DNA from 2 places in the Priestia sp. YIM B13551 genome. Region 2 is predicted to be linked to the other one. Evidence: riboswitches for the same ligand, from Rfam matches in the RefSeq annotation. Region 2 holds a riboswitch; the other holds the start of a gene.
The links. A riboswitch is a leader RNA that binds a small molecule or an ion and turns the genes downstream of it on or off. The one in region 2 is predicted to bind preQ1.
Positions count from the first base shown of each region.

Region 1: it holds a riboswitch for preQ1, as region 2 does, so the genes downstream of both, ACFX4N_RS26240 (QueT transporter family protein) here and queC (7-cyano-7-deazaguanine synthase QueC) in region 2, are expected to answer to the same signal.

Region 1 covers NZ_JBHZOX010000008.1:109,410-115,352, forward strand. Annotated here, with positions in the region: gene ACFX4N_RS26225 (DHA2 family efflux MFS transporter permease subunit) at 1-802, shown strand, start outside; gene ACFX4N_RS26230 (hypothetical protein) at 894-1,028, opposite strand; gene ACFX4N_RS26235 (hypothetical protein) at 1,266-1,715, opposite strand; gene ACFX4N_RS26240 (QueT transporter family protein) at 2,152-2,640, opposite strand; PreQ1 riboswitch class I at 2,650-2,694, opposite strand; gene ACFX4N_RS26245 (Lrp/AsnC family transcriptional regulator) at 2,891-3,301, shown strand; gene ACFX4N_RS26250 (YitT family protein) at 3,684-4,550, shown strand; gene ACFX4N_RS26255 (hypothetical protein) at 4,900-5,118, shown strand; gene ACFX4N_RS26260 (5-deoxy-glucuronate isomerase) at 5,374-5,943, opposite strand, start outside.
Region 2 covers NZ_JBHZOX010000001.1:1,645,712-1,651,654, reverse strand. Annotated here, with positions in the region: gene ACFX4N_RS08410 (spore germination protein) at 1-811, shown strand, start outside; gene ACFX4N_RS08405 (Ger(x)C family spore germination protein) at 836-2,035, shown strand; gene ACFX4N_RS08400 (hypothetical protein) at 2,047-2,283, shown strand; gene ACFX4N_RS08395 (GerAB/ArcD/ProY family transporter) at 2,310-3,431, shown strand; PreQ1 riboswitch class I at 3,502-3,545, shown strand; gene queC (7-cyano-7-deazaguanine synthase QueC) at 3,776-4,441, shown strand; gene queD (6-carboxytetrahydropterin synthase QueD) at 4,441-4,881, shown strand; gene queE (7-carboxy-7-deazaguanine synthase QueE) at 4,874-5,605, shown strand; gene queF (preQ(1) synthase) at 5,704-5,943, shown strand, end outside.

The sequences.
Region 1 (5,943 bases), on a different contig from region 2:
TGGAGGAGTTGTTTATGGATTTAGCGCAGCTGGTGAAGAGACGGGATGGAGTAATCCTATCGTATGGCTTACGCTCATAATTGGCGTCATAGCTCTTGCTTTATTTGTCAGACAGCAAAGCAAGCTGAATTCTCCTATGATTAATATGAAGCCTTTTAGATCGTCTGTGTTTTCAAGATCGATTTTCTTAATGTTTCTTATTATGATGATTCAGTTTTCAATGATGTTAATTTTGCCGCTATATTTCCAAACGGCTGCGGGACTGTCTCCTTCGCAAACAGGGTTTCTTATGCTTCCAGGCGGCGTAACGCTGGCTCTAACAGCTATGGTGGGAGGACGTTTGTTTGACAAAATTGGATTTAAACCGCTGCTTTTAACGGGCTTAGTCCTTTTAACAATTATCTTAAGTTTGTTCACTACTATTTCAAGCGGAACAAACACGAAGACTGCAGCCATCTTATACGCAGCCTTTACAATTGGCGTAGGTTTAAGCATCGGGCCCGTGATGACGCTTGCTTTAAATCAAGTACCAAAACCGCTTCATGCTCACGGTTCAGCTATTTCAAATACGATTAACCAAGTTTCAGGCGCGATTGGACCCGCTTTGTATACAAGTATTATGACCATGGCTTCTCAGCACTTTATTCAACAATCAAATGAAACGAATAAAACGCTGTTACAAATAAAAAGTATGACAAGCGGGGTTCATACCGTCTATTATGTAGCCATCGCTTTCGCCGTCGTTTCGTTCCTGCTCGCTCTTACGTTAAAGAAAAAAGACCAGCAGCTTGAAACACAATAAGTAAGAAACTGATAAGAGCTGCTCACAATTTGAGCAGCTTTTGTTACATGCAGAATTTATATTATAAATGTAAGAGCAATCATAGATACTATTAAAACAAGGATAACAATACTTTTCTTTCTATCTTCCATGCTTCAATAGCGCCCACGACACCACCAATGACTAAAATAAAAGTACCTATAACGTGCAGAGGCAGCAGAGATAACAGCTTGCCTAAACTCGCCATAACTCCTCCGGTCAATATAAATCCTGTTGTTACAATAGATTTTACAGATGTTAAGTCTCTTATAGCTTCTTTTTTTCAGTTTTACTCAGTTTAAAGTAATCTACTATACTAAAAACAGCGGGTGTTCCCCATAAAATAAAGAAGCTAATCAATCTATCGGTGTCTACACTCACTGTTCATTCACCACCTTTATCAATCCCTTACGCTCAGTTCCACCATTTAACAAATAGTTATATATTATTCTTGCTTCAAGGATCCTCCAAAAGAAAATTGATGGTAGTCATCAAGCTTATTCCAATACCCTATGCACTTTACGTCAGGCTCATCAATAGCTAACGCTGCTTTATTAGTTCCTTTATAAGGAAGAAATGCCGTTAACTTAACCTTTTGTTTTGGCTTGATATTTAATTTATTTCCTTCTGCTAACACCTTAAATTTATTATCAGAATAACCGTTTTTCATTTTTAAAGGATACGATAAAAATACATTATTTTGTTTGATGGTCAAATCGCTCTTGTTTACTAATTCCATTTCATATGAAATCCCTTGCTTCATTTTTTGTTCTTTGATTACGTTAATACTTATCTTTTCTAGTTCTCTTAAAGGAACGTTGTCTTCTTCTTTTGAACACCCGGCAAATAAGATGACTAACGCTAATAAAACAAGAATTCCTAACTTTCTATTCAAAAAACAATCCCCTCTCTAGTAACAAAGGTTATTTTACAATCATAACTCAAAAAAGTTATTTAATGGTAAAAATACAATTAAAAAAGCAAACCGTCATCGGTCTGCTTTTTTAATTGCTACGCATAGGTAATGTGTTGTTGTGCGAAAAACTTTTCGATAAGGAGTTTGCCAACTATATGTATATCGTAACAAAAGAAAAAAGAATGCGCTGTGAGATTTGTCACTTCTTGTTTCAAAATAATCTAACCGGATATTTCCTATTGCCTTAAGCAAAAAGAGCAGAACGCAAACGCGATCTGCTCTTTTTACATGCTAGATATGGGTAATTTGTCCATGCGTGAAAAGCTCTTCAATAAATAAGGGGTTTATCACTACACCTATAGAATAACAAAGAAAAAAAGATGCGGCTGTGAGATTTATCACAGCCGCATCTTTTTTATTCAACTAGCTTATTAAATTGTACACGTTTATTAATTGCCGCCATAATTGGTGCTCCAACAAGCATAACAATGAACTCACCAACAGCCGTTGTTAACCATGTAAAGAAAAATGGTAAATCAAATGCTAAGTGCAGTTCAAACGCAATAATAAACATCGTGAACGTAAATACAAGTGTATTAACAAGCATACGAGCCCACATATTTTTAATGTAGCGCATAGAAAAAATGGTAATGAGTAATGATAGCACAGATTGTCCTACCCCAAACACCAGATCATAAGCGACCATTGGTGAAAAAAACAAATTCGTCAGAAATACTCCTAGCACAATGCCGTACACGTACTTTTTATTAAACACAATTAAGTGATTGAACATTTCCGATATACGAAATTGGATATTGGTGAAGCCAAACGGCTGAATTAACATGCTGACAGCAATATACATAGCAGCTAAAAGACCGTTGACGCAAAGTGTTCTTATATTCATCTTACTATTCTCTCCTTAGTTTTTTAACGTGGGATGGTTACGAACCACGTAAACACTCAAAGAATCATACAGCAAGCTTAAGCTTTCGTCAATCTAGCTGTTTACAAACTACTGCCGGTTTCTATATCTTGCATATTGACTGCTCTTTTTTCTTACTTTTCTTTAGTATAAAATAAAAGACGTATCAGTATACATAGGTGACATCAAGTAGTTAACCCTTTTGATTTGAAATACGAAAGGATTTGTAGCGATGTTAGACAATACAGATAAGCGCATACTAGAAGAGCTATCAAAAAATGGACGTATAAAGATGAAAGAATTAGGAGAAAAAGTGCATTTAACCGGACAAGCCGCTTCTGCTAGAGTATTAAAGTTAGAAGATGAAGGCATTATCAAAGACTATACAATTAACATTGATGAACGAAAACTCGGCTACATCATCCATGCATTTTTAAATATCTATACGCAGAGCATTCATCATCACCCCTACCTTACATTTTTAGAAAGTCAGCAGGAGTACGTTATCAACAACTTTAAAATCAGCGGCGATGGCTGCTACTTATTAGAATGCAAATTTCATTCAAATGAAGAACTAAATGATTTTTTGACAGAGCTAAATCAGCATGTGAATTACAAACTTTCAATCGTCATTAACAAATAAATTTTTTTAAAAAATAAAGGTATATTAATTTATGAAAATGGTAATCCTAATAACGTATTCCCCCTATTCCAATAAATTTGAAAATCCTTTGCGCCATCGCAAAGGATTCTTTTTTTATGTAGGAAACCGCCTTCTATTTTTTGAAAAGTTGAACATCTCTCACAGCGTTGACATAGCGGTCAGAGGTTTATATAATCGGTGACATCGAAGCATAGAAAAGCAGGATCAAGACCTATACACGTATCGTAATTCTTCGTCTTAGAAGTTGATCAGTTTTATAACTAGACAATTTCTAAGACGTTTTTTATTTCATTATTTGTGAAACACTAGTAAAAACAAGATTCCACGTGAAAATATCCTAATAATCAAGGAGGTTTGTATATTGAAAACAATCTATAAAGACATCATCTTAATTATTGTTGGAGCACTTTTAGTTGCTGCATCCATTGATTTTTTCGTCATTCCAAATAAATTAGGTGACGGCAGTACAGTTGGTATTGCTCTTGTTTTATATTATTTATTTCATATCCCTACAAGTATCAGCACATTTCTTGTAAACCTTATATTTATTGCCTTAGCCTATAAATTTCTAACCAAAAAAACGATTCTTTATACGATTCTAGGAGCCGTCATGACGTCCGTTTTCCTCGGTCTAGTCAGCTATATTCCTTTTCACGTTCACGACATGATTTTAGGAATTGTATTCGGGGCTTTACTAATGGGAACAGGACTTGCTCTCATTTTTATCGCAGATGGATCTACCGGTGGAACAACTCTTTTAGCTTATTTATTAAACTATACAAAAGGCTATAATATTTCTAAAAGCATGTTCTATATGGACAGCGTCATTATTTTAGCATCAGTTTTTGCTATTGGCGTCAACAACACACTCTATACTTTTATATTCGTCTATCTTTGTGCCAAAATCGTAGATGTCGTTATTGAAGGTTTCCACAACAAAAAAGCAATGACGATTATGTCTGATCAATACAAAGACATAGCACAAGTCATCACCAGTGAATTTGGAAATGCAGCTACCATCTTTTACGGATATGGCTACTACGCCAACAAAGATAAACGTATTATTTACGTTGTTATTAAAAAGAACGAGTTATTAAAAATTAAAAAGAAAATCCAGCAAATTGACCCGAATTCTTTTATTGTCATCCACGAAGTAAAAGAAGTTGTCGGCGGAAAATTTGGATTTATCGGCAATTCGCCTCATGAAACAAAAGCCGCTGCTAAATAAAAAAATCCACCTCTTGGTGGATTTTTTTATGAAAAAACCGTTAAGAAAAACGAAAAGATACCTGCTAAAAAGTAAACCGACCCTAACGCAATTGCTCCTGTAACGACCGTAAATACACTTAATCCTATAGCCACCTTCATTTTCATCCACATCCCTTTTTAGATTAGTAGTATAAGTATGTCCAAGGATAGGAGATTTATAACTATGCCCTCCTATTTATTTCATATATCGATGCAACAATTGTCTATTCAATGTGTTCTAAAACCACCCCTGACGACATAATGTATAGGAAGGATTTCATATACACATCTTTGTATCACACATATCATATGAAATTAGGTGAGATAAAATGGTGGCTGTCCACTTTTTTGAAAATAGAAAGCTTCTATTAAGCCAGCTGAGGGAAAACATTCCTTCTACGGGTGATGATTTAAAGATTAAAGGACGAAAAGGAACCGTCGTGCTTGTGAATGACATCGATGAAAAAAATGTTCACGTGGAAGTTGCTTTAGAAAAAGTAGTGAAAAAGAACTTAGCGTTAGATAACGCTAAAAAGAAAAGGAGATAAGCGGCTTACGCTTATCTCCTTTTCCTTTTAATTTATATACGAATCGTCTGTATCTTTTGCTTCAGTTTCCAAAAAAAAGAGACTCCTAAAAAGGAATCTGCAGCAAAGAGCGATATCATCGCCTGAATATTAATACAAGCTACATTTTAACATATAAAAACATATTTTACAAAAATAAACTATTATTTTACGCATAATTATTTTTTATTCGAGGTTTTTCAACATTTGAAACCCATTTCGTATAAAGATCTTTCTTTATTTTTCAGGCCAAATTTTTGCATCCGGCTCTAATAACCACTTATGCTCTTCTTCCATAATACGGTCTGTCCACGGATTATTGTCGAGATGGCGAATCATCCAGCAGAAGTACATCGCATAGCCAGGAGCCGTTGCTTGAGGATGATCCAATTCACCAGGAATTGTAATAAAACTATTATCAACTACACGGTACGCATCTTCTCCAACCATTGCGCAGCCAAATCCTTGGGGCTTGTCAAAACGATAGTAATACACTTCGGGCTGGTCATGATGATGAGGCGGATAACTCGACCATCTTCCTGGATAAGAAATAACTTCTCCAATAACAAGGTTAGAGTAAGGAGCGTTATTGTAGTCAAAAATTGTTCGAATTACACGCTGAGCAGTACCTTCCCATACTCCTTCACCAGCCACTGTGTTTTGACAATCTTCAGGCGTATATAATTTTGATGAAAACTCTTTTTCATTATCCGTTTTTTGAATTAGCACTTCACTATCGGCAAGCCCGGTAATTTTAACCTCCACATTTTTTGAAACGTGCAAACACCAAGGCTCTTCTTCAAATAG
Region 2 (5,943 bases):
AGATTATACACCTTTTCCTACTATGCATAACACGGAGCGTCCAGACTCCGTGGCAGCAGGTCTTTTAGAGGGACGAATAGCCATTTTAGTAGACGGTACACCTTTTGTATTAATGGTTCCTGCCCTATTTATTCAATTTTTTCAAGCGGCTGAAGATTATTACCAGCGCGCAGATATTAGTACATTGATTCGCTTAATGCGCTACATGGCATTTTTCTTAGCCCTTTTAACACCTTCTGCTTATATTGCTTTAACTACTTTTCATCAAGAGATGCTTCCTTTTGCTTTGTTAATTAGTATTGCAGCTCAAAGGGAAGGTGTTCCTTTTCCTGCTATTATTGAAGCGTTTATTATGGAAATCACGTTTGAAATTTTGCGAGAAGCTGGAGTCCGATTGCCTCGAGCAGTAGGTTCAGCTATTTCGATTGTGGGAGCACTCGTTTTAGGAGAAGCCGCCGTACAAGCGGGATTAGTTTCACCTGCAATGGTTATCGTTGTATCCATCACCGCTATTAGTAACTTTGTGTCACCTGTGTATGATATGGCTATTGCAGTAAGGATGCTGCGCTTTATTTTAATGGTTTTAGCAGCTACTTTTGGCTTGTTCGGTATTATCCTGGGGTTAATTTTAATGATTTTACATTTATGCAGCTTAAGGTCATTTGGAGTCCCTTATATGACACCTATGGCTCCATTTGTGAAGCGCGATCAAAAGGATGTTCTGATTAGACGTTCGATCAAAAAAATGAAAACAAGGCCAAAGCTGATTAACGAGAAGAATATTTCACGTCAAAAGACGCAAAAAAACTAAACTGTGTAAAGGTGGCCGTTTACTATGAAAGCATTTCTAATGTTATGTATCTGTTCATTGCTATTAAGCGGCTGCTGGAGCAGTAGAGAGTTGAATGAGCTAGCCATTACGGTTGCTGTCGGAATTGATAAAGCAGAAGATGGCATCATTGTTACAGTTCAGCTGATTAACCCTGGTGATATTCAGGCCAAAACCCCTACAAACGGGCCTTCTGTTACCACATTTTCTATTAAGGCTTCGTCTGTAATGGAAGGGCTAAGAAAAATAACGACGAAATCCCCGCGGAAAATTTATCTTTCTCATTTACGAATGCTAGTCATTAGCGAAAGCATGGCGGAAGACGGTATTGCTGAAGTGCTTGATTTCTTTGCTCGGGATCATGAAGTGCGTACCGATTATTTTGTTGTTGTTGCTAAAAATACGAAAGCATCGAGCGTTCTGAACGTATTAACAACAATCGAAAAAATACCAGCTAACCATATGTTTGCTTCATTAGACGTGTCACAGCGTATTTGGGCACCTACTAGAGGAGTAAAGTTAAATGAACTGATCAGCAACTTAACCAGCGAGGGAAAGCAGGCGGTATTATCAGGGGTATTGGTGAAAGGCAATGTAAAAAATGCAGGAGATATGTCGAGCATTTCTCGCACCAATCTTTCCACACTGCTCAATTTCAAAGGATTAGGTGTCTTTCAAAATGATAAGCTTATCGGCTGGTTCAATGAAGACGAAAGTAAAGGATATAACTATATTACAGGAAATGTAAAAAGTACGTTGATTGTTATTCCATGCGAAAAAAAAGAAAAAAAGCATGATATTATCGGAGTAGAAATGCTTCGAACGAATGTCAAGGTGACAGCTACTATGAAAAATCATAAACCTCATATTCACGTTGATTTAAAAGGAGAAGCTAACGTAGCTGATGTAGAGTGTCAAGTAAATTTACAGGACCCAGCTGTAATCAATATGCTCGAACGAAAAACAGCAGCCGACGTAAAAGAAAAAATGAATGATGCAGTAGAAAAAGCTCAAAAAACCTATAAAAGCGATATCTTTGGTTTTGGCGAAGCGTTTTACAGACAAGATGTAAAGAGATGGTACAAAATGAAAAGAGACTGGAACAGAATTTACGCAGAGGATTTAACCGTCGATTTAGATGCAAAAGTTCAAATCCGTCGCTTAGGCACGTTAAATAACTCATATATGAAGCAAATGAAGCATTAAGGAGAAAGAAAATGGAGGGATTTATCGCCTTACTTGTACTGCTTGCTTATTTGACTAAAAAAATAATGATCAACTTCCGAAAGGAAAAGTATTATCGTGAAATAGTCGTCTACCTTTGTCTCATAGGTTTGGGTCTATTCTTTTGGGGAGCGATTACACTCCGTAAAGAAGTTCCTACGCCTCTGTACTTTTTAGAGGCACTAATTAAGCCTCTTACTAGAACCGTTCATCATCTGTTATTCACGTGAGCAAGCATGTAGGAGAGAAGGTGTGTATGATGCAAATAAAAGAATTTATTAGTCCGAAACAATTTCTTTTTCTAATTTATGTTTTTTGTATCGGAAGCGCCATCTTGGCAGTTCCGGCTACATTATTAGAGACGAATAGACAAAATGCGTGGTTTTGCGGTGTGCTTGCTATTGGCTTTGCACTTTTAATCGTTGCGGTGCTTTTATGGCTGATTCAGCGTTACCCTCAGCAAACATTCATTCAAATAGCTAAAAAGGCGCTAGGTCGTTATGCCGGAACGTGTATTTCTCTTATTTACATTTTCTTTATGTTCATTCAATCTACGTTTTCGCTTCGAGACATCAGTACATTTATGACGACTCAAATTGTCCCTGAAACGCTGCCTACGTGGATTCATGCGCTTGTTCTTTTAGCTGTTATATACGGAGGGTATCTAGGTATTGAAGTGGTAGGGAGAACCGCGGAAATCTTTTTGCCGTGGATTGTGGTCCCCTTTTTATTGTTAATTGTTTTAAATATTCCTCAGATGAAAATTGATCGTCTTTATCCTTTTTTTGAATTCAGCATGGGTGATTTAGTATTAGGGACCACTTATTTTTTAGGAAACCCGTTTATGGAATTGGTTTTTATTCTAATGATTACGCCTCATGTAAAAGGTGGAAAAAAGGTAAAAAGAATGTTTGTTATCGGCACTGTCGCATCGGGCTTGACGATTACGATTGCAGTTGCGGCTTGTATATTAGCTCTTGGCGCGAATATTGCATCGATGCACAGCTACCCAGTTTATTTATTAGGAAAAATGATTTCGTTAGGTGCAACGATTCAGCATGTTGAAGTATTAGTAGCTATTATTTGGATGTTATCTATCTTTTTTAAAGTTGTCATTGTGTTCTATGCTATTCAGTTAAGTATCGTCCAACTGTGTAATTTACGGGTGCGCAATTTTTTAAGCTTTCCTTTAGGTCTAATTATTACAGGCGTGGCGTATTACATTATTCCCAATACAGCGTACTTCAATTATTTTGAAAAATATTACTGGCCGTTTTATTTATTTGTACTAAGCGTCTGTTTTCCGTTGTTATTTATTGCGCTTTCTTATATAAAGAAAAATAAGGCAGCTAAAGGCGATAGAAGCCAACAAACATAGCATTATTTATACGCATGTGGTATAATACGATGACAATTCAAGAAGAAACTCCGTGCACGTTTGTATATGTACGGGAGAGGTTCGAAAACTCCCTCTATAAAAAACTAAGATCATCGTTGATGACAAAAGACACGGTTTTAGCGTGTCTTCTTTCACGTGCTTTTCTATCAACGCGTCTTTTTGACGTGTATGCTGGCGAGGACGTGTATCTTAGTTGCTTTTTAGGGAGATTGCTGGAAAAGAGCAGTCTCTTTTTTGTGTTATAAAATTAGTCACAAAGGGAACGAACGGTTCAATAAAGTTTCTTCTTCTTTTGATTTCAATCAAAAAGGAGACGAACAATAATGATGAAAAATGAAAAAGCTATTGTTGTATTTAGCGGAGGTCAAGATAGTACAACATGTCTATTTTGGGCTTTGAAAAACTTTAAAGAAGTAGAAACGGTTACTTTTCAATACGGTCAGCGTCATAGTCAAGAGATAGAGGTAGCAAAAGCTATCGCAGCTGATTTAGGTGTGAAGCATACCGTACTAGATATGTCACTTTTAAATCAATTAGCACCAAATGCCTTAACGCGAGATGATATTGAGATCGAGCAAAAAGAAGGAGAGTTGCCTACAACGTTTGTGGACGGCCGCAATCTGTTATTTTTATCATTTGCAGCCGTACTGGCTAAAAACAGCGGAGGCCGTCATATCGTAACAGGCGTTTGTGAAACTGATTTTTCGGGATATCCAGACTGTCGAGATGTATTTGTAAAATCGTTAAACGTCACGCTTAATTTATCAATGGACTTTGAATTTGTGATTCATACGCCGCTTATGTGGATTGATAAAGCAGAAACGTGGGCGTTAGCGGATGAGCTAGGGGCGCTTGAGTATGTGCGTGAAAAAACATTAACATGCTACAACGGTATTGTTGCTGATGGATGCGGCGAATGTCCCGCATGTCAATTGCGAAAACGCGGGTTAGATCAATACATGCAAACAAAAGAAGGAGGAGAGGAATAATGCTGCAACAAATGTATCCTCAAGTATTTCATGACTATGAATATGAACTGAACAAAGATATGCAGTTTGCTGCGGCACACTTTGTTCCTCACACAGAAGCAGGAAAATGCCGTCAAGTCCATGGACATACGTATTTTGTAAACTTAACTGTTGCCGGAGATACATTAGACGAAGCGGGCTTTTTAGTAAACTTTGCGCTATTGAAAAAAATTGTTTCTGGTCAATTTGATCATACATTATTGAACGATCATTCTATCTTTAACGAAGAAAATCCAAATGATTTTCCTACAACTGAAGTTGTTGCTCGTAAAATTTATGAGTTGGTTCAAGAATATCTAGACACACTACCAAATAACCCTTCTTGCGTACAAGTATTCGTGCGGGAAACGCCGACAAGTTACGTAGTTTACCGCCCAAAGAAGGTGAAAAAACGTGGCTAATACAATTCCAGTACTTGAAATATTCGGACCAACGATTCAAGGGGAAGGAATGGTTGTAGGACGTAAGACGATGTTTGTTCGTACCGCGGGCTGTGATTATTCCTGCAGCTGGTGTGATTCAGCTTTTACATGGGATGGATCTGCTAAAAACGATATTCGTCAGCTAACAGCAGAACAAATTTGGACGGAGCTAAAAGAAATTGGAGGAGAGTTCTTTGATCACGTCACCATTTCTGGAGGAAACCCTGCGCTTATCAAGGCGATTGGTTCACTTGTAGAGCTTTTGCACAGTCATGGGGTAAAAGCAGCTCTTGAAACACAGGGAAGCCGTTATCAGGATTGGTTCCTAAAAATCGATGATTTAACGATTTCTCCTAAGCCTCCAAGTTCATTAATGAAAACAAATTTCTCCGTATTAGACGATATTATAGAGACATTAATAAAGGAAAAACGCATGGCGCATATAAGCATAAAAGTCGTTGTATTTAATGATGATGACTTTGAGTATGCAGCCTCTGTTCATGAACGTTATCCTGAGGTTCCATTTTTTGTTCAGGTAGGCAATGAGGACTTAACGACAATCGATAATGCGTCGTTAACACAAGAATTGCTTAAAAAGTATGAGTGGTTAATCGATAAGGCAGTGGCAGCTAAAAACATGAACGATGTAAGAGTTCTGCCGCAGGTTCACGCCCTTGTTTGGGGAAATAAACGAGGCGTGTAAGCGCATAGCAAAAAATTTACAAAGAAAAATAAAAACAGATATATACAAAATAAAAAAACGCTGTTAGAATGACAATCGTAGAAAGAGAGGAAATGCAAATGAGCGGTCGAAAAGATGAAGAATTAGAAGGTGTATCACTCCTTGGAAATCAAGGAACAAACTATTTGTTTGAATATTCACCAGAGATTCTAGAAGCATTTGATAACAAACATCCAAATCGTGATTATTTTGTGAAATTCAACTGTCCAGAATTTACGAGCTTATGTCCAAAAACAGGTCAGCCGGATTTCGCAACCATTTATATTAGTTACATTCCAGATGAAAAAATGGTGGAAAGC